DNA from 2 places in the Thioclava sp. DLFJ5-1 genome. Region 2 is predicted to be linked to the other one. Evidence: riboswitches for the same ligand, from Rfam matches in the RefSeq annotation. Region 2 holds a riboswitch; the other holds the start of a gene.

Region 1 (10,701 bases), on a different contig from region 2:
GCTCCCTTGCGAAGAGAGGGGGCGGAGCCTAAGTGAGGCTCCATGCAGCCGGAGCCAGCATGACCACCATGTACCGTTATTTCTCCTGGGCCATCGCCGTCACCGTTGCGGGGCTGGTCGGGTCGTTCGCGCTGGGATTTGCCCAGACCGGCGGGCTGGGCGGCGCGGTCTCTTTCCTGATGATCACGGCGGTGCTTGCCGTACTGGAAATCTCGCTGAGCTTCGACAACGCCATCGTCAACGCCAACAAGCTGCACCAGATGACGCCGAAATGGCAGCGTCGCTTCCTGACTTGGGGCATCCTGATCGCGGTCTTCGGGATGCGTATCCTGTTCCCGCTGCTGATCGTCGTGATCGCCGCCGGGATCGGACCATGGGAGGCGGTGCAACTGGCCGCGAAACACCCGGCGGAATATGCCGAGATCATCGAGGACGCGCATCTGTCGATTGCGGGCTTCGGCGGGGCCTTCCTGATGATGGTCGCGCTTACCTATTTCATCGACGAGGGCAAAGAGGTTGACTGGATCCGAGCGTTGGAGCGCCGGTTGCGCGCGCTCGCCTCGATCCGCGGGCTCGAGATCGGCCTCGTGCTGCTCGTCATTCTGGCCTTCACCTGGATCCTGCCCGAAGGGCGTGAGGACGAGTTCATGTTCGCATCGATCTGCGGGCTTGCGACCTTCCTGGGTGTCGAAGTGCTCAGCCACGTGCTCGACCGGACGAATCTCGCTGCCGAGACGGCCAAGGCGGGTCTGGGCGCGTTCCTCTATCTCGAAGTACTCGACGCGTCCTTCAGCTTCGACGGGGTGATCGGGGCCTTCGCGCTGACCCAGAACCTGTTCCTGATCGCCATCGGTCTCGGTATCGGCGCAATGTATGTGCGCTCGATGACCCTGATGCTGGTGGAGCGCAACACGCTGAGCGAATTCCGCTATCTCGAGAATGGCGCCTTCTGGTCGATCCTGATCCTCTCGGTCGTCATGTTCGCGCAGACGCTGGTGGAGGTGCCCGAGGTGATTACCGGGCTGATCGGGGCGGGGCTGATCGGGCTGGCGCTGCTATCCTCGATCCGGTTCAACCGGCGCAGCAGAGCCGCCGTCGAAAGTTGAAATTTTCTTGACAGACTGCGGCGCGCGCGGCACAGCAGGGGCACTTCGGTTCCGCCTTGGGCGGATGAAAAGGGAACCCGGTGCGATGCGTGCATTCATTCCGGGGCTGCCCCCGCAACTGTGAGCGGCGAGTGACGGCTGACTGAGCCACTGGGGCGACCCGGGAAGGCCAGCCGAAACCAAGACCCGCGAGCCAGGAGACCTGCCGAGGCGCTCATCCTTTCTGCCTGTGCGGGGCGCGCAGCGGAGGCGGTCTTCCGTCAGTGGTGACATTCTCACCGTCGGCGGAAATTCCAAATTTCCAAAGACTTACGATACGAAGTTCACGCGACCACAGAGTCGCGATACGAGGGAATTGGATATGATCCGCACCCGTTTGACCGTGGGCCTGATGCTCACCACCGCGCTGGCAGCCCCCGCGCTCGCGCAAGACAGCCAACCTTACCAACTCGATGAGATCGTGATCTATCACGGCGCGCTCGAGCCGCAATCGTCGGACAAGACTGCGCAGGCAGTCACCGTGCTGTCGCGCACCGAGCTGGAGCGTTCGGGCCAGACGCGCCTTGCCAATCTGATCGCGCAATCGCCGGGCGTCGGCATCCTGTCGCGCGGGCCGATGGGCGCGCAGACCGGCTTCACCATTCGCGGCGTGTCGCAGAACTACGTGAAGGTTATGGTGGACGGGATCGACGTCTCCGATCCCTCCGCGCCGCAGGTGCTGCCCGATCTGGGTCGGTTCAACACGTTCAATTATGACCGGGTCGAGATCATGCGCGGCTCGCAATCGGCGGTCTATGGCGGGCAGGCGGTTGCCGGTGTGATCAACCTCGACACGCCGCGCCCGACCGAGGATGGCGTGAGCCAGAGCGTCAAGTTTGAGCTCGGCTCCTACCACACCGCGAATGCCGCATATAACTTCGGCTGGAAGAAGGGGGACGACGAGCTCGCGATCCAGCTGTCGAAAGTCTACACCGCAGGCTTCTCGGCGGCCGACAAGAAGAACGGCAATACCGAGAAAGACGGCTATCGCGCCGATCGCGTCAGCCTGCGCGCGCAGAAGCGCATCTCCGACAATCTGCTGATCGGCTTCAACGGCTTTGCGCAGAACGACCGGGGCGAGTTCGATAACGGCTTCAGCTCGCCGCCCACGGACAGCAACGAATACACCATCCACAAGGAGCGGGGCGGGCGTCTTTTCGCCAAATTCACGACCGGTCCGCTCGATCACGAACTTGGTCTGACCTATTACACGACCTCGCGCTGGTATCCGGTCTATGACTATGGCTACGAGGGCAAGCGCCGCAAACTCGACTGGAAAGCCTCGACCGATCTCGGGCCGGGCCGCGTGACCTTCGGCGCGGATCGCACGCTGGAAACCTATACCGGCACCTATGTCACGGGCGATGTTCTGACCGCCGATACGGGCGTCTTCGGTGAATATGCCTTCTCGCCGATGGACGGGGTGAACGTGACCGCCTCGGCGCGCCATGACGATCACTCGGATTTCGGCGGCAACACCACGGGCCGTCTGGGCGTTACCTGGCAGGCCGATGCCGCGACCCTCTTCCGCGCATCGGTGGGCAACGGGTTCCGCGCGCCGTCTGGCTACGAGCTCTATGACGGCTATGCGGGCAATCCCGATCTCAAGCCCGAGAAATCGCTGAGCTACGATCTGGGCGTCGAGCGCGATTTCGGTGCGCATAAGCTGACCGCGACGCTGTTCCATATCGAGGTGGACGACCTGATCGACTACAGCAACACGACCTACAGCTACTACCAGACCTCGGGCACCGCCAAGCGGCAGGGTCTGGAGCTGGGTCTGAAAGGGCCGATCTCCAGCACGGTCAATTACAGCCTCGGCTATACCTATCTGGATTCGAAGAACCCCGACGGGCTCTCTGCCGGCTCGACGTGGAACTCGGCCTTCGGGCGCCACACGCTGACCGCCGGGATCGACGCGCAGGTGACTGACAAGCTCACGCTCGCCGCCGATATGCGCGTGGTCACCGATCGTCAGAGCCAGCCCGATTACGGCCTGCTGAACGCGCAGATGACCTACGATCTGGGCAATGACAAAGAGGCCTATCTGCGGATCGAGAACCTGACCGACACCGATTACCAGCTCTGGCCGGGCTACGGCACCTCGGGTCGCGCCGCCTATGTGGGGCTGCGTGCGCGGTTCTGATCTGAAAGGGGCGGTTTTCGCCGCCCTTTTCGCCGCCTTGGCGGCGACCTCCTCCGCATGGGCGCAGGAACCTGTGGACGAAGCGCCGCAGCGTGTCGTGTCCATGAACCTCTGCACGGATCAGCTGGCGCTGGCGCTGGCCGATCCGTCACAGGTCGTCTCGGTCAGCCATTTCGCGACCGATCCGTCGATGTCGGTGCATTGGAAGCAGGCTGAAGAGCTGCCCGTAAACTACGGGCGTGCCGAAGAAATTTCTATTCTCCATCCCGATCTCGTTCTGGCCGATACATGGTCGAACCCGGACACGATCCGCATGTTGCGCACGCTCGGGATCCGGGTCGAGCAACTGCCGCCCGGCACCTCGCTGCCCGAAATTCGGGGCCGGATCGAGACGATGGGCAAGCTGCTCGGCCATCCCGATCGCGCGGCGAAGATGCTGGCGGATTTCGATGCGCGGCTGGCGGCGATCAAGACGCCGGCGCCGGGGCTGAAAGCTGCGATCATCGGGCCCTCAGGCTATGGCTACGGGCCGCGGACCCTTGAAGGGCAAATCCTTGAAATGGCAGGGTTTCAGAATGTCGTCAGCGGGCCGGGGCTCGACTGGGGCGGGCGGTTGCCGCTGGAAGATCTGGTGATGGATCGCCCCGATCTGGTGGTCGTCGGCGGCTCGCAAGGCGGCACCGGCACGAGCCGCGCGCAAGAGGTGCTGGCTCACCCGGTGCTGCGCGATCTGCCGGTCGTGCGGGGGCTGCGCGATGCAAGCTGGACCTGTGGCGCGCCCGCGATGCTGAATGCGGTGGAGACGCTGACAAAGCTCGGGCGTGAAATCGAGAAAGAGAAGTTGACGCAATGAGTTATCGCACGATCCTCATGCTTCTCTCCGTCCTCTGTGCGGTGCTTTTCGCAGCCTCGCTGCTGATCGGGCCGTCGGGGATTTCTCCGCTTCACGGCCTCTCTGCGCTGATCTCGGGCGATGGCGCGGCGGGCCTTGTGATGCGCGAGTTGCGCTTGCCGCGCGCGATCCTCGGGATCGGTGTCGGCGCCGCACTGGGGCTGTCGGGCGCCGCGATGCAAGGCTTCCTGCGTAACCCGCTGGCCGAACCGGGGCTGATCGGCACCTCTGCGGGGGCGGCGCTCGGCGCTGTGATTGCGATCCAGACCGGGCTCTACGCGCTCTTCGCTCTGGCTCTGCCGCTGGCGGCGCTGGCGGGCGCGGGTGTGGCCGTCGCACTGATCCTGATCCTTGCGGGGCGCGAGGGTCGGGCGCTCGTGCTGATCCTTGCGGGGATCGCGGTCTCGGCGCTGGCGGCGGCGGCGACCGCGCTGGTGCTGAACCTCGCGCCGTCGCCCTATGCCGCGGCCGAGATCGTGTTCTGGATGATGGGCTCGCTCGCCGATCGCTCGATGACCCATGTGGCGCTGGCGCTGCCGTTCCTGATCGTCGGCGCGCTGATCCTGCTGCGCGCGGGCGCGGGGCTCGATGCGCTGAGCCTTGGGGAAGATGCTGCAGCTTCGATGGGCATCTCTTTGAAAAAGCTCAGGCTTCAGATCGTCTACGGCACGGCGCTGATGGTCGGTGCGGCCACGGCTGTCGCGGGGGCGATCGGCTTCGTCGGTCTCGTCGTGCCGCATCTGTTGCGCAAATCCGTGGGCGCGCGGCCCTCGCGGCTGCTGCCGGCTTCCGCGCTTGGCGGGGCGGCGATGCTGACGCTGGCCGATATCGCGACGCGGGTGATCGCGCCCGAGCGCGACCTGAAGCTGGGTGTGCTGACCGCGCTGGTCGGGGCGCCGTTCTTCCTGTCGATGATACGCAAAATGGGGCGCGAGGGCTGATGCTGGAGTTGGAAAACCTCACCGTTCTACGCGGCGAATGTCCGGTGGTCGATCGCGTCTCGGCGCAGGTCGGGCCGGGCGAGGTGATCGGGCTGATCGGGCCCAATGGTGCGGGCAAGACCTCGCTGCTGCGCGGGGCCATGGGGCTGCTGGCGCATCGCGGGAACAGTTCGCTTTCCGCGCTCGACCCGATGGCGCGGGCGCGGGCGGCGGCGTGGCTGCCGCAGGCGCGCGAGATTGCCTGGGGGCTGTCGGTCGCCGATCTCGTCGCGCTGGGGCGGCTGCCGCATGGCCGCGATCAGGCGACGCGCGGGGCGGCTGCAGTGGAGGAAGCGCTGCGCCGGATGGGGCTCGACAACTACCGCGACCGTGCCGCCACGCAGCTCTCGGGCGGCGAGCAGGCGCGGGTGCTGATCGCGCGGGCGCTCGCGCAGGAAAGCCCGCTGATCCTCGCCGACGAGCCTATCGCAGGCCTCGATCCGGCGGCGCAGATCGCGACGATGCAGGTCTTCACCTCCCATGCGCAGGCGGGCGGCGCAGTGGTCACTTCGCTGCATGATCTCGGGCTGGCGGCGCGCCATTGCACCCGACTTTGGGTGATGGATCGCGGGCGGCTGGTCGCGGACGGTGCGCCCGGCGAGGTGCTGACCGCGACGCTTCTGGCCGAGGTCTTCCACATCCGCGCGCACTTCAAGAACACGCCGGAAGGCCCCGTTTTTCAACCGCTTTCCACATTGGGGGTCTGATGGCATTTCCGGCCGAGCGCATCGTCTGCCTGACCGAGGAGACGGTCGAGACACTTTACCTTCTGGGTGAGGACGCGCGCATCGTCGGCGTCTCTGGCTACGCGGTGCGACCCAAACGGGTGCGTCAGGAAAAGCCGCGCGTCTCGGCCTTCATCTCCGCCGATCTGCCGAAGATCCTCTCGCTGGAGCCGGACCTCGTCCTGACCTTCTCGGACCTTCAGGCCGATATCGTCGCGGGGCTGGTGCGCGAGGGCGTCGCCGTGCACGCGTTCAACCAACGCTCGGTCGCGGGCATCCTCGACATGATCTGCACGGTGGGCGCGCTGGTGGGCTGCACCGAGCGTGCGGAGTTGCTTGCTGCGGGTTACGAGGCGCGTCTGGCGGAGATCGCCGCCAAGCCGCGCCCCAACCGTCCGCGCGTCTGGTTCGAGGAATGGGATGAGCCGCTGATCTCCGCCGTGGGCTGGGTGTCGGAGCTGATCGAGATCGCGGGCGGGCGCGACGTCTTCGCCGATCTGGCGAGAGAGGGCAAAGCCAAGGATCGCATCGTCACTCCCGAACAAGTGATCGCCGCCGCGCCCGAGGTCATCGTGGGGTCGTGGTGCGGCAAGAAATTCCGCCCCGAGAAAGTTTCCGCAAGGCGAGGCTGGCAGGACGTTCCGGCTGTTGCGCGAAACCGGCTGCACGAGGTCAAATCCACCCTGATCCTGCAGCCCGGGCCTGCAGCGCTAACCGACGGGCTCGACGCGCTGGAGGCCGCGATCTGGTCCGATCCGGGGTTGCGGGCGTAATAGTTCTTAGACATAGAGCCCTCGCGCGCTAGAGTGTCCGCGCAGGAACAGAGGCTACTTACCCCGCGGGAGGGGGCATGTTCACGCGTTTTGTACGGTTTTCACCACTCGTCTTGTCAGCTCTGCTGACGCTCGCAGCAGTTTCCGGTTTGATCCTTACCGATTGGTTTCTGGTCATCGCGATCCTCTTCGGTTTCCTGACGCTGGTCGGGATCCACGATCTGATCCAGACCAAACACGCGATCACCCGGAACTATCCGATCCTCGGCCATCTGCGCTTCTTCTTCGAGGAAATCCGCCCCGAGATCCGCCAATACCTGATCGAGGGGGACGACGAAGACATTCCGTTCTCCCGCGCGACCCGCACGATCGTCTATCAGCGCGCCAAGGATATCGAGGATGCCAAACCCTTCGGCACCCGTATCCGCGTCTCGGAATCGGGCTATCAGTGGATCACCCATTCGGTGAAGCCGCGCCATATCGAGGATAGCGATTTCCGCGTCGAGATCGGCGGCGAGGCGTGCAAGCAGCCCTACAAGGCGTCGATCTACAATATCTCGGCCATGTCCTTCGGGGCGCTGTCGGCCAATGCGATCATGGCGCTCAACAAGGGCGCGAAGATGGGCGGCTTCGCGCATGACACGGGCGAGGGCGGGATTTCGCGCTATCACCGTGAGGGCGGCGATCTGATCTACGAGGTCGGCTCGGGCTATTTCGGCTGCCGCAACCACGATGGCAGCTTCAACCCCGAGAAATTCGCCAAGCGCGCGCAAGACCCTCAGGTCAAGATGATCGAGCTGAAGCTGAGCCAGGGCGCGAAGCCAGGCCATGGCGGCATGCTGCCTGCGGCCAAGATCACCCCCGAGATCGCCGAGGCGCGCGACATCCCGATGGATCGCGACTGCATCTCGCCCGCCTCGCACTCGGCCTTCTCGACCCCGCTGGAGATGATGGAATTCATCGGCCAGCTGCGCGAGCTGTCGGGCGGCAAGCCGGTTGGCTTCAAGCTCTGCGTCGGTCACCGCCGCGAATTCATGTGCATCGTCAAGGCGATGCTGGAGACCGGCATCACCCCCGATTTCATCGTGGTCGATGGCAAGGAGGGCGGCACCGGGGCCGCGCCTCTGGAATTCGCCAATCACATGGGCTTCCCGCTCGTGGAAGGTTTGAGCTTCGTGCACAACACGCTGCGCGGGGCGGGGCTGCGCGATCAGGTGAAAATCGGCGCCTCGGGCAAGGTCGTCACCGCCTTCCATATCGCCAAGGTTCTGGCGATCGGGGCGGATTGGGCGAACTCGGCACGCGGCTTCATGTTCTCGATCGGCTGCATTCAGGCGCAGTCGTGCCACACGAACAAATGCCCGACCGGGGTGACCACGCAGGACCCGATCCGTCAGCGCGCGCTCGTCGTGCCGGAAAAGTCGACCCGCGTGGCCAATTTCCACCGCAACACGATGAAGGCGCTGGCCGAGATGACGGGGGCTGCGGGCCTCACCCATCCGGGGCAGTTCCTGCCGCATCACCTGCTGGTGCGCGACCGCGAGCGCGATTTCAAAGTGGGAGACGAGATCTATCACTACATGCCCGAAGGGTTCCTCCTGCGCGAGGATGACGACCGCTTCGGCTATCTCAAGCGCTGGAAACGTGCCCGCGCCGAGGCGTTCGAGCCCTTCGACAGCGGCGTGTGAGATCGGATTTCACGGTATCTTTGGAGAGGCGGCGACGGAGGTTGCCGCCTTTCTTTTTGGCGACGTCTCTTGCTTGCGATGAGGGGAGCGTCCGACCTCGGGTGGGCGCAGGCAAGGTCTCGGTGGTCTTCGCTTTATCGCGCCTCACACCTCCAACGCTGATGCGCGCGGTCAGGCTGCAAAAGCGCCCTCCCGGGGGGAGGTCGGGCGCTGCCCGGTGTTGGTCACACCGGGCATGGCTCACTCACTGCGCGAGCAGGGCTTTTGCCACGGTCTGTTCCGCCGGTCCTTCGAAGGGGCCATGCGTGAAGGCGGCGGCGGTGCGGCCGGTCTCGGGGCAGTGATAGACGGCGTTGGAGCTGAACGGCCCCGCGCCGGAATGGCCGAAGACGCGGGTGTCGCCCCAGTTGCCGCACATCAGTCCCAGCCCGTATCCATGCCGCGTCCACGGGCGGTCGGGCAACGCGCCGCCCAATTCGCGGCAGGCGGTCATGCGGGCGAATGCGCGTGGCGCGAGCAGCCCGCCCAGCCCGTGCAATAGCCGCGCAGCATCGCCCGCCGTGCCGATTAGCGTGCGGTGATAGACCCAGCCGGGGTGGTAGTCGCGCGCCTCGGGCCAGTGAAGCGGGGCGAAATCAGCGGGCGTTTCCGCGAGCCGGACGCTCGCCAGCCCCAGCGGCTCTGTGATCCGCTCCTGCACCAGTTCCGCGAGACTCTGGCCTGCCACGCCCTCGATCACCTCACGGGCGAGCATGTAGCCGAGGTTGGAATAGCGCCACCCTTCGCCGGGCGGAAATGGCGCGGGCAGCGCGAGCGTCCGCGCCACGAGCAGATCACGCGACCACGGCGTGCGCCCCGCTGCGACATCCGCGTGATAGGCGGGCAGGGTGCCGTAATCGGGCAGACCCGCGCTGTGCTCCAGAAGCTGCGCTAGCGTACCCCCCGCAACCAGCTCCGGCAGATCGAGCGGCGCGTCCAGATCGAGCCGCTTCTCAGACTCGAGCATCAGCGCCAGCGCCGCGATCACGGGCTTGGTGAAGCTCCAATACGGAAAGAGCCGCGCCCCTGACTGGTCCGTTTGGCAGCGACCATCGCGGTCAATCGTCGCGGTGAAGGCGGTGGCGGGTTGGGTCAAAGCTTTGTCTTTATATGATTTTTCCGGTGGAGCGGGCAGGGCGTTTTCCAATGGTATGTCATTTGCCGCATCGCGGCGCTGAAAAAAGTTGAAACGGCTTTGGCGTTTTGTATCATCACTTATGAATATGATCATGGGAGGAAGGGAGGCTTTCATGAGAGACGCACCCAAAGCATTTTGGTCACCGCTCGCCGCCGGCACCGCGCTCGGCCTGGCTCTGCTGTTGACCTTCGTCGTGACCGGGCACGGGCTCGGCGCATCCGGCTTCGTGACCCGCTTCGCGGCACAGGCCAATGACTGGGTCGCCCCGCAGGCGACCGCTGACAATTCCTATTTCGGCCCCTTCATGGCGGCGGGTAGCCCGCTGCTGAGCTGGATCACCTGGGAAGTGGTCGGCGTCCTGATCGGGGCGTGGCTCGGCGCGAAAGGCGCGGGCCGGATTTCGGTCAAGGTGGAGCGCGGCCCGCGCACCACGAGCGGCAATCGCCTCGTCTACGCGCTGCTGGGCGGCGCGCTCGTGGGCTTCGGCGCGCGTCTGGCGCGCGGCTGCACCTCGGGTCTGGGCCTGTCGGGTAGTGCTACGCTCGCGGTGGCGGGCTTCGTCTTCCTGATCGGCTTCTTCGCGGCGGGCTTCGCCGTCTCCATGATGATGCGGAGGATATGGCAATGAGCATCCCTCTTTACGATAGCGGCATAGCCTCGGGCCTCCTGTCGGGCATCCTGTTCGGTTATGCACTTGAGGCAGCGGGCTTCGGCTCTCCGCGCAAGCTGACGGGGCAGTTCACCCTGCGCGACTTCTCGGTCTTCAAGGTGATGTTCACCGCCGTGATCGTCTGCGCCGTGGGGCTTTACGTGCTGCGGACAATGGGCTGGATGGGCCCGGCTGCGGTCTTCATCCCGACGCTCTTCTTCTGGGCGATACTGCTGGGCGGCGTCTTCATCGGCGCGGGCTTTGCCGTGGGCGGCTATTGCCCGGGCACCTCCGTGGTCGGCGTGGCTTCGGGCCGGATCGACGCGGTGGTCTTCGCGATCGGCATGGTGCTCGGCACCTCGGTCTTCGCCTGGGTCTTCGACCCGATCAAGGATTTCTACCTCGCAGGTCAGGGGCCGACGGCACAGACCCTGCCGCAGCTCTTCGGGCTGCCGGAATGGGTGATCCTGCTGGCGCTGATCATCATCGCCGCCGTGGGCTTCCGCCTCGGCACGATCCTCGAGCG
Region 2 (10,701 bases):
GCCCTGGGACGGAGAGACGAGAGATGGACCAGATCGGACCTCGCATATCGCCGTGCCGCGACCAATCCCGCCCTTTTGCGCGGAGGGCGCGATGCTTTTGGAACGAACGCTTTCACTGCTACAACTCGATATAGGACCGATCTCGCCGCTGCGTGCGCGTGAGCTGGGGACGCTCGGCTACATGGAATGGCTCGGTACGCTGCCGGGCGACATGCCCTATGCGAAGGCGGCGATCGTCGCTCATATGCAGGCCTATCCGCACTCCCTGATCTCGCCCGCGGTGGAGGTGTTCTGCGAGCTCCTGCTGGAGTCGCTGACCCCGCAGCCTTTCGCCTTGCAGATCGAGATGCCTCCACCGGTGCGGCGGGGCGGTGCTCGCGCCCGACGGGGCCTCTGACCCATTTCTCGTCTTGCGGTCGCATTCAGCGGCCCGGCCGAGGACCATTGCAGCAGGAAACGGCACTCCGTTTCCTGTGAGGCTCGGCTTTTCCAAACGATGGTCATGGATGAACTGAGAGGATCTCTCCATGAATGACAACAAACTGACCCGTCTGCTCGACGCGCGCCCGGTGATCTGCGCCGAGGGCTTTCTGTTCGAACTGGAACGGCGCGGCTATCTGACCGCCGGGGAATTCGTACCCGAAGTCGCGCTCGAATACCCGCAGGCGCTGCGCAATCTGCATGTCGATTTCCAGCGCGCCGGCAGCGATATCGTCGAGGCCTTCACCTATAACGGCCACCGCGAGAAGATGCGCGTGATCGGCAAGGAAGACCTGCTGGAGCCGCTCAACCGCGCGGCGCTGAAGATCGCGCGCGAGGTCGCCAATGCGAAGACCGGCAACCTGATGGCGGGCAATATCTCGAACACGAATATCTGGGACCCGACCGATCCGGCACGGCAGGCCGAGGTGCGCGCGATGTTCGACGAGATGATCGGATGGGCGGTCGAGGAAGGCGCAGATATCATTATCGGCGAGACCTTCTACTACGCGGGCGAGGCGCTATGTGCGCTGGAGGCCGCGAAAGCGTCGGGGCTGCCGGTGGTGCTGACGCTGGCGCCGATGGCGGCCGATGAGATGATGGACGGGGTCGGCATCGTCGAGACCTGCCAGCAGCTCGAACAGGCGGGCGCCGATGTCGTCGGGCTTAACTGCTTCCGCGGGCCGCAGACGATGATGCCGTGGCTGCGCAAGGTGCGCGCGGCGGTGAGCTGCCATGTCGGCGCCCTGCCCGTGCCCTACCGGACCACGAAGGAGGAGCCGACCTTCTTCAACCTCTCGGACCACAACGGCTGCACCTGCCCCTCGCCGCATGGCCGGACCTTCCCGACCGCGCTCGATCCGCTGGCGTGTAACCGCTACGAGATCGGCGCCTTCGCCCGCGAGGCGCAGGCGATCGGGGTAAATTACCTCGGCGTGTGCTGCGGGGCGAGCCCGATGCATATCCGCGAAATGGCCGAGGCCGTGGGCCGCGAGACCGAGGCCAGCCGCTTCTCGGAGCGCATGGAGAACCACTTCATGTATGGCCAGAACGCCCGCCTTCCGGCGCATATCCGGGCGCTTGGCGACGGCGCCTGAGGCTTGACACCGCCCTGTCGCGCGCGCATTTCGCGCGGCAGGGCAATCTATATATTGACAGCCGTCATCTCATTAACCCAATATGATGTTGCTTTGGTTCCTGCGAGTCACTCCGCAGGCGAAGAGGGAAGCCGGTGAGATTCCGGCGCTGCCCCCGCAACTGTAAGCGGCGAGCCTTAGGTCCGAATGTCACTGGTGCGATGCACCGGGAAGACGGACCGAGAGGCGCTCGAGCCGCGAGCCAGGAGACCTGCCAGAGCAGATAGACGACGACCGCGGCGGAGGGCCCGGGCGCGTGGCAGTGTGCTTTGCGCCCTGCCCACGAGCCTTGTCCCGCGCTGCCGACAGCAAACAAAGGGACAGGAAAATGACCATCACCGTCTATTCGAAACCGGCCTGCGTGCAATGCACCGCCACGACCCGTGCGCTCGATGCCAAGGGGATCGATTACAACGTGATCGACCTGACCGAGGATGCCGCCGCGATGGAGATGGTGCAGGACCTCGGCTACCGTCAGGCCCCGGTCGTGATCGCGAACGAGGATCACTGGGCGGGCTTTCGCCCCGACATGATCAACCGGCTGGCCTGAGACCTAGCCGCGATGGGACAGGCAAGGCTGATCTATTACTCCTCGGCGTCGGGAAACACGCAGCGCTTCGTGGAGCGGCTGGGCCTGCCCGCGCTGCGCCTGCCCGTTTCGGCTGAGGCTCCGATGCCGACCCCGCCCGGCCCCTATGTCCTGATCTGCCCGAGCTATGCCGACGGCAAGGGGCGAGGTGCGGTCGCGAAACCGGTCATCGCTTTTCTCAACGATCCCGCCCGACGCGCGGGCCTGTGCGGCGTCATCGCCAGCGGCAATCGCAATTTCGGCGCACTCTTCGCCTGCGCGGGCGATCTGCTGGCGCGCAAATGCAATATCCCCGTGCTTTACCGGTTCGAGCTGGCAGGCACGGACAGTGACATCGACCGCGTGCGCGCAGGTCTCGAAACCTTCTGGAGGCAGGAATGCTCGATAGCGACGTGAAACCGAGCGGGGCCGCGGCCTCGGAATTCGCGGGGCTTGATCACCACGCGCTCAACGCAATGCTCAACCTCTATGACGCGGAGGGCAATATCCGCTTCGACGCCGACAGGATGGCGGCGCGGCAATATTTCCTGCGCCATGTGAACCAGAACACGGTGTTCTTCCATTCGCTGGATGAAAAGCTCGGCTATCTGGTGGAGGAAGGCTATTACGACGCCGCCGTGCTCGATCAGTACTCGCGCAATTTCCAGCGTGCGATCTGGGACGCGGCGTTTGCCGCCAAGTTCCGCTTTCCGACCTTCCTCGGCGCGTTCAAATATTACACCTCCTACACGCTGAAGACCCGCGACGGGCAGCGCTATCTCGAACGCTACGAGGACCGCGTCGTGATGGTGGCGCTGACGCTCGCGCGCGGCGACGAGGCGCTGGCGATGCGGCTGATGGAAGAGATGCTGGCGGGCCGTTTCCAGCCCGCGACGCCCACCTTCCTCAATGCGGGCAAAAAGGCGCGGGGCGAATTCGTGTCGTGTTTCCTGCTGCGGCTGGAAGACAACATGGAAAGCATCGGGCGCGGCATCAACTCGGCGCTGCAACTGTCCAAACGCGGCGGCGGCGTGGCGCTGATGCTGACCAATATCCGCGAATACGGCGCGCCGATCAAAGGGATCGAGAACCAGTCCTCGGGCGTGATCCCGGTGATGAAGCTGCTCGAAGACAGCTTCAGCTATGCCAACCAGCTGGGCGCGCGTCAGGGCGCGGGCGCAGTCTATCTGCACGCCCATCACCCCGACATCCTGCGCTTCCTCGACACAAAGCGCGAGAATGCCGACGAGAAAATCCGCATCAAGACGCTGAGCCTCGGCGTGGTCATCCCCGACATCACCTTCGAGCTCGCGAAGAAAAACGAGGAGATGTATCTCTTCTCGCCGCATGACGTGGAGCGGGTCTATGGCTGCGCCTTCTCGGAGATTTCGGTCACCGAGAAATATCACGAGATGGTCGACGACGCGCGCATCCGCAAACGCAAGATCAACGCCCGCGCCTTCTTCCAGACGCTGGCCGAAATCCAGTTCGAAAGCGGCTATCCCTACATCATGTTCGAGGACACGGTGAACCGCGCCAACCCGATCGCGGGGCGCATCACCATGTCGAACCTGTGTTCCGAAATCCTGCAGGTGGCCGAACCCTCGGAATTCGACGAGGATCTGGGCTATGCGCGGATGGGCACGGATATCTCGTGCAATCTGGGCTCGCTCAACATCGCCAAGGTGATGGATGGCGGCGATCTGGGCGCGAGCGTCGGGGCCGCGATCCGGGCGCTCTCGGCGGTGTCGGAGATGAGCGCGATCAACGCCGTCCCCTCGATCCGCAAGGGCAATGAGGAAAGCCACGCGATCGGGTTGGGCCAGATGAACCTGCACGGCTTCCTCGCCCGCGAGCGCATCCAGTATGGCAGCCCCGAGGGGATCGAGTTCACCTCCGTCTATTTCGCCGCCGTGGCCTATCACGCGCTCGCGGAATCGAACCGGCTGGCCGCCGAGCACGGGCGCAGTTTCAAGGGGTTCGAGGCCTCTGCCTATGCCGATGGCAGCTTCTTCGAAAAATACGTGACCCGCGACTGGCTGCCTGAGAGTGAGGCCGTCACGGCCCTGTTCGACCGCTTCGGGATCACCCTGCCCTCGCGCGCCGACTGGGCCGCCCTGCGCGACCGGGTGATGGAAACCGGCCTGTGGAACCGCAATCTGCAAGCCGTGCCACCCACCGGGTCGATCAGCTATATCAACAACGCCACCGCCTCGATCCACCCGATCACCGCGAAGATCGAGATCCGCAAGGAAGGCAAGATCGGCCGGGTCTATTACCCCGCGCCCTACATGACGAACGACAATCTGGAGTTCTACCGCGACGCCTATCAGATCGGCCCCGAGGCGATCATCGACACCTATGCGGCGGCGACCGAGCATGTCGATCAGGGCCTGTCGCTGACGCTGTTCTTCCCCGCCGAGGCCACGACCCGCGACATCAACCGCGCCCAGATCTATGCATGGCGGCGCGGCATCAAGACCATCTACTACATCCGCCTGCGCCAAGCGGCCCTTGAGGGGACCGAGGTGCAGGGCTGCGTTTCCTGTTCCCTGTGAGGCCCGCCATGAAAGATCTGCACACGCCCCGCCCCGTTCCGCGCCCCGTCCCCCGTGCCGTCAACTGGAACCGCCTTCAGGACGACAAGGACCTCGAAGTCTGGAACCGTCTAACCTCGAATTTCTGGCTGCCCGAGAAGGTGCCGCTGTCAAACGACATTCAAAGCTGGTCGCAACTGACCGAGGACGAACAGACCCTCACGATCCGGGTCTTCACCGGGCTGACGCTTCTGGACACGATCCAGAACACGGTCGGCGCGCCCGCGCTGATGGCCGATGCCGCGACGCCCCATGAGGAAGCCGTGCTGTCGAACATCGCCTTCATGGAGGCGGTGCACGCGCGCAGCTATTCCTCTGTCTTCTCGACGCTGTGCAACACGGCCGAGGTCGACGAGGCTTTCCGCTGGTCGCAGGAGAACCCGCATCTGCAGGCGAAGTCGCGGCTGATCCTCGACGAATACGACGCGACGGCCAGCCCGCTGAAGCGCAAGGTGGCGAGCGTCTTTCTGGAAAGCTTCCTGTTCTATTCGGGCTTCTACCTGCCGATGCACTGGTCGAGCCGCGCGCGCCTGACCAACACCGCCGACCTGATCCGCCTGATCATCCGCGACGAGGCAATCCACGGCTATTACATCGGCTACAAGTTCCAGCGCGCGCTGGAGCATGTGACCGAGGCCGAGCGCACCGAGATCAAGGATTTCGCCTTCTCGCTGATGTTCGACCTCTATGACATCGAGGGCCGCTACACCGAGCAACTCTATGACGGTCTGGGCCTGACCGAGGATGTGAAGCATTTCCTGCATTACAACGCCAACAAGGCGCTGCAGAACCTCGGCTACGAGGCGCTGTTCCCCGACGAGGCGACGCGCGTGAACCCGGCGATCCTCGCCGCGCTCTCGCCCGGATCGGACGAGAACCACGACTTCTTCTCGGGCTCGGGGTCGAGCTATGTGATCGGCAAGGCGGTCGCGACCGAGGACGAAGACTGGGCGTTCTGAAGCCCTGCCAGCGGGCCGCGCCTCGGACGAGGCGCGGGTCGCTCCTCGAGCCTGTCCGGTTTCAGGTATCGGCCCCGGCGGACTGCCTGCCCAAGCGCCGCGTCAGCGCGGTCTCCAACAGGCTCAGCGCGTCGTAGACGAGCACTGCGAACAGCCCCACGATCACGCCGCCTTGAAGGACGAAAGCGGTGTTGCTCGTCAGAAGCCCCGCGATGATCACCTCGCCCAAAGTGCGCGCGGCCACCGTGGAGCCGACAGTGGCGGTGCCGATGGCGATCACCACCGATAGCCGTATGCCCGTCAGGATCACCGGCAGGGCCAGCGGCAGTTCCACCCGGATCAGACGTTGCCATCGGGTCAGACCGATGCCGCGGGCGGCCTCCATCGTGGCGGGCGGCAGGGTCGAGAGCCCCGCGATGGCCGTCTCGAAGATCGGCAGCAACCCGTAGAGGAACAGCGCCACCAGCGTTGGCCCCGCCCCGAAACCGAGCGCAGGCACCGCCAGCGCCAGCACCGCGACAGGCGGGAAGGTCTGGCCGATATTGGTGATCGTGCGCGACAGCGGCAGGAAGGCAGCGCCCGAAGGCCGGGTCACGAGGATGGCAAGGCCCACCGCGACGAGCGTCGCCAGGCCGGAGGCCAGCGCCACGAGCCCCAGATGGCTCAGCGAGAGCGAAAGGATCGAGGCGCGCTCGTAGATCACCGGGCCGCCCGCCGGGGCGAAAGGCGCGAAGACTGGCGCGAACCAATACGGGCGCAGAACCAGCGCCAGCAAGAGCGCCACGCAGGCGGCCCGGATCGCGCCGCTACGGCTCATGCCAGCTCCGCCGCGCGGGCGCGGATCGTTGCCAGCGGCACCCGGCCAAGCGGTGTGTCCCCATCGGCCACCGGCAGCGCCTCGCAGCCGCGCCACAGACACAGCGACAGCGCATCGCGCAGGCTCGTGTCGGGCGCAATCGGCTCGCCCTCGGCGGTGCCGTCTTCCAGCACCTCCGACACCGGGATCAGCGACAACAGCCGCAGCGGACGGTCGACGCCGCCCACCATCTGCGCCACGAAATCGGTCGCGGGCGCGGCGATGATCTCGGCGGGCGTGCCATGTTGCAGCAGCTTGCCGCCATCCATCACCGCCACCCGGTCGCCCAGATGGATCGCCTCTTCCATGTCATGCGTCACGAGCACGATGGTCGAGCCCAACTGACGCTGGATATGGCGCAGATCGGCTTGTGCCCGGGCCCGGATGATCGGGTCGAGCGCGCCGAAGGGCTCGTCCATCAGCAGCAGATCGGGCCGCGAGGCGAGAGCGCGCGCCACGCCCACGCGCTGTTGCTGGCCGCCCGACAGCTCCGCCGGGTAGCGGTCGCGAAACTGCGCAGGCTCCATCGAGAACAGGTCCAGCAACTCGTCGACACGTGCGCGCGTCTTGTCCTTGGACCACCCCAAAAGCCGCGGCACCACGCCGATATTCCCCGCGATCGTGTAATGCGGGAACAGGCCGTCGCCCTGAATGACATAGCCGATACGGCGGCGCAGTTCGTGCTTGGCCAGCGCGGCGGTGGCCTCGCCATTGATCCGCACCTCGCCCGAGCTCGGTTCGATCAGCCGGTTGATCATCCGCAGAAGCGTCGTCTTGCCCGAGCCGGAGGTGCCCACGATCACCGTGATCGTCCCGGTCTCGACCGTCATCGACACGTGGTCGACCGCTGCGGTGCCCTCATAGAGCTTCGTGATCTCGTCGATTTCGATCATTCTTCTCGCTCCGTTCGGGGGGTCGTCAGTTCGACGAGGATGTCCATCGCGATGGCCGACACCAGCGCCAGTGCGACGGTGGGCAATGCGCCCAGCAAGATCAGGTCGCCCGCCGTCTGGTTCAGACCTTGGAACACGAATGTGCCATAGCCGCCGCCGCCGATCAGCCCGGCGATCACCGCCAGTCCGATGTTCTGAACCAGCACGATGCGCAGCCCGGCCAGCACGACCGGCAGGCCCAGCGGCAGTTCCACCCGGGTCAGACGCTGGCGCCATGTCATGCCCATCCCGCGCGCGGCCTCGAGTGTGGCGGCGGGCGCGGTGCGCAGCCCGGCCAGCACATTGGCGACCACCGGCAGCAGCGAATAGAGGGTGAGCGCAAGGAAGGCCGGCGCGAAGCCGATCCCGGCGATGCCGATCGCGCGGGCGCCGGGGATAATCCCGCTCAGCCAGCTCAGCACCGGGATCATGATCCCGAACATCGCGAGCGACGGAATGGTCTGCAGGAAACTCAGCACCGGCAGGAGCGCGCGGCGCAGCCCGGCGTTGCGGTGGGAGAGCACGCCCAGCGGCAGGCCGATCACCGCCGCCGCCAGAAGCGAGCCGAAGGCAAGGCCCAGATGGCGCAGGCTGGCGCTGTAGAAAGCGTCCTTGCGGCTCGCGAATTCCTGCGCGATGGACAGATCGCTCAGCGCGCCCGACCACAGCAGCGCGCCAATCAGCGCAAGCACCAGCACCAGCAGCCCCGCCCGCGCGGCAGGCCCCGGCGACAGCGCGGAAAGCGCATCGGCCATCATCAGCGCGAAGACCACCAGCAGGAACCAGAAGCCCGCCGCCGGAGAGACGCGGGCATACTCCCCTGCCTCCTCGAGCAGGGAAGACGCGCCGAGAACCAGCAGCCAGACCAGCCCCGCAAGGCCAAGCGCAGCCCCCGCGATGCGCAGAAAGGGCCGCGCGGCGGGCAGCCCCAAGGCGAGCCCCAACAGCATCAGCGCGATCCCCGGCCCCGTGACCTGCGGCGCGGCGAGGGTCCAGAGCGCCCTGCCCTCACCGGCGACGATCCGGTTCGCCGCCAAGGTCATGAAGGGCGCGAAGATCGCGGCCAGACCAAGCACCGCGAACAGCACGCCCGGCGGCGACAGCCCCGCCATCGCGGAGCGCGTCACCGCCCGTTTGCGCGCCGCCGCAGTCAGTTCAGCACTCCGATCTGCGTCAGGTAGTCCTTCGCGACCGCCTCGGCGGGCTCACCTCCGACCTGAATACGACCGTTGAGCTTTTGCAGCGTCTGCATGTCGAGCTTGTCGAAGATCGGGTTCAGCACCTCGGGGATCTTCGGGTATTCCTTCAGCACCGCGTCGCGCACGATCGGGGTGGGCTCGTAGACCGGCTGCACGCCCTTGTCGTCTTCCATCACGACGAGCCCCGCCGCGCCGACTCCGCCATCGGTGCCATAGGCCATCGCCGCGTTCACGCCCGAGGTGCCGCGCGCCGCTGCCTGAATGGTCGCCGCGGTGTCACCGCCCGAAAGAACCACGGTCTGATCGGGGCTCAGCTTGAACCCGTAGGCCTTCTGCATCGCGGGCAGCACGGCGGGGGACGAGACGAACTCGGTCGAGGCCGCGAGCTTCACATCGCCGCCCTTCGACACCCATTTGCCGAAATCGGACATGGTGGTGAGGTTGTTCTCCTTGGCCAGATCGCCGGTCACGGCAATCGCCCAGGTGTTGTTGGCAGGCGCGGAGTCGAGCCAGGTGATATCGTTCTGCTTGTCGAGTTCGGCGGCGCGGTCATGGGCCTTTGTGGTATCCTTCCAGATGTCGCTATCGGCCTCGTTGAAGAAATAGGCCGCGTTGCCGGTGTATTCGGGGTAGATGTCGATCTGGCCCGCGAGGATCGCCTTGCGCACGACCTGCGTGCCACCCAGTTGCAACCGCCGCTCCACCGGCATCCCGGCATTTTCCAGCGACAGTGCGATGATATTGCCCAAGAGACCGCCTTCGGTGTCGATCTTGGACGAGACGGTGATATCGGCCTGCGCGGCGGAGGCGAGCGCGCCCCCGAAGACCGCAGCGGCCACGATGAGAGAATATTTCATGGCTGGTCTGGCTCCCTGACTGATGTCTGTGCGTGTCTCGAGACGAGATCCTGCCTGAGGTAGGGCCCGCGCCGCGCCCGCCAAGCCTCCCGCGACCCACCAGCCGCATGCGACGCCCCGGCCCGGCCACGGGGCCTTTCAGGGGGTGCGTCACATTTGCGCTAGCCCGACGCGCCAAGGTTTGCATAAGTAGTCAAAAGACATGCGCGAAGAGGGACGTCATGGTTGGAATTGGAACGGGCCTCGCACGGCTCGCGATGGTGGCGGTTCCGACCGCACTGGGTGTGGCGGCGATCGTTTTTGCGGGCGATCTGAAATCTCTGCCCAGCCCGAGCGAGGCGAACCGCCCGGCGACGCTGGTGCGGGTGATCACGCTCGCGCCCATCGAGATGATCCCGCGCGTCACCGGCTATGGCACGGTCGCGCCGGTGCGCGAGTGGCGCGCCGTCGCCCGGATAGAGGGGGAAATCCGCGACATCGCCAAGCCGCTCGCGCCGGGCGATATCGTGGCCAAGGACACGCCGCTTTTCACCATCGACGACAGCGATCTGAAACTGCAGCGCGCCAGTCTCGAGGCGCAGGTCGCGGCCTCCAAGGTCAAGGATGACACGGTGCGCACGAGCCTCGAACTGGCGCGCTCCGATCTCGCGCTCGCCCAGGACGAGCTCGACCGCCAGAAGACGCTGCACGATCTGGGTCGGATCACCCAGCCCCAGCTCGACGCGGCGCGCCGCCAGCAGCTAACCGCGCAGACCAAGGTGACCGATCTTGAGAGCCAGCTGAAGCTGAACGAGGCCGAACGCGAGGTGCTCGATACGCAGGCGGCAACGATCGACCGTTCGATCGGGTTGTCGACGATCTCGGCACCTTTCGAGCTGCGGGTAAATTCGCTGGACGCGGATCTGGGGCAATACGTCAATCGCGGTCAGGTTCTGCTGAGCGGCGAAGGCGTGGCGGCCGTCGATATCTCGGCGCAATTCCCGATCGGGCGGATGGGGCCCCTGCTCCGGCTCGCGGGCGATGGCACCAAGGTCACCGATCTAAAGGCGCGCGTCACCCTGCCCGAGCCCGAGCATCCCGTGGTCTGGAAGGCCCGGGTCGAGCGAATGGGCGAAGC

The links. A riboswitch is a leader RNA that binds a small molecule or an ion and turns the genes downstream of it on or off. The one in region 2 is predicted to bind cobalamin.
Region 1: another riboswitch for cobalamin. It lies ahead of BMI86_RS07795 (TonB-dependent receptor); the one in region 2 lies ahead of nrdH (glutaredoxin-like protein NrdH).

The regions. Positions count from the first base shown of each region.
Region 1 covers NZ_MPZU01000002.1:94,860-105,560, forward strand. Annotated here, with positions in the region: gene BMI86_RS07790 (DUF475 domain-containing protein) at 60-1,106, shown strand; cobalamin riboswitch at 1,136-1,331, shown strand; gene BMI86_RS07795 (TonB-dependent receptor) at 1,468-3,291, shown strand; gene BMI86_RS07800 (ABC transporter substrate-binding protein) at 3,278-4,144, shown strand; gene BMI86_RS07805 (iron ABC transporter permease) at 4,141-5,124, shown strand; gene BMI86_RS07810 (ABC transporter ATP-binding protein) at 5,124-5,870, shown strand; gene BMI86_RS07815 (cobalamin-binding protein) at 5,870-6,661, shown strand; gene BMI86_RS07820 (FMN-binding glutamate synthase family protein) at 6,739-8,349, shown strand; gene BMI86_RS07825 (serine hydrolase domain-containing protein) at 8,594-9,484, opposite strand; gene BMI86_RS07830 (YeeE/YedE thiosulfate transporter family protein) at 9,639-10,154, shown strand; gene BMI86_RS07835 (DUF6691 family protein) at 10,151-10,701, shown strand, end outside.
Region 2 covers NZ_MPZU01000001.1:110,515-121,215, forward strand. Annotated here, with positions in the region: gene BMI86_RS00575 (hypothetical protein) at 92-397, shown strand; gene BMI86_RS00580 (homocysteine S-methyltransferase family protein) at 528-1,577, shown strand; cobalamin riboswitch at 1,655-1,850, shown strand; gene nrdH (glutaredoxin-like protein NrdH) at 1,945-2,166, shown strand; gene nrdI (class Ib ribonucleoside-diphosphate reductase assembly flavoprotein NrdI) at 2,179-2,601, shown strand; gene nrdE (class 1b ribonucleoside-diphosphate reductase subunit alpha) at 2,571-4,742, shown strand; gene nrdF (class 1b ribonucleoside-diphosphate reductase subunit beta) at 4,751-5,740, shown strand; gene BMI86_RS00605 (ABC transporter permease) at 5,802-6,557, opposite strand; gene BMI86_RS00610 (ABC transporter ATP-binding protein) at 6,554-7,489, opposite strand; gene BMI86_RS00615 (ABC transporter permease) at 7,486-8,655, opposite strand; gene BMI86_RS00620 (ABC transporter substrate-binding protein) at 8,679-9,584, opposite strand; gene BMI86_RS00625 (HlyD family efflux transporter periplasmic adaptor subunit) at 9,806-10,701, shown strand, end outside.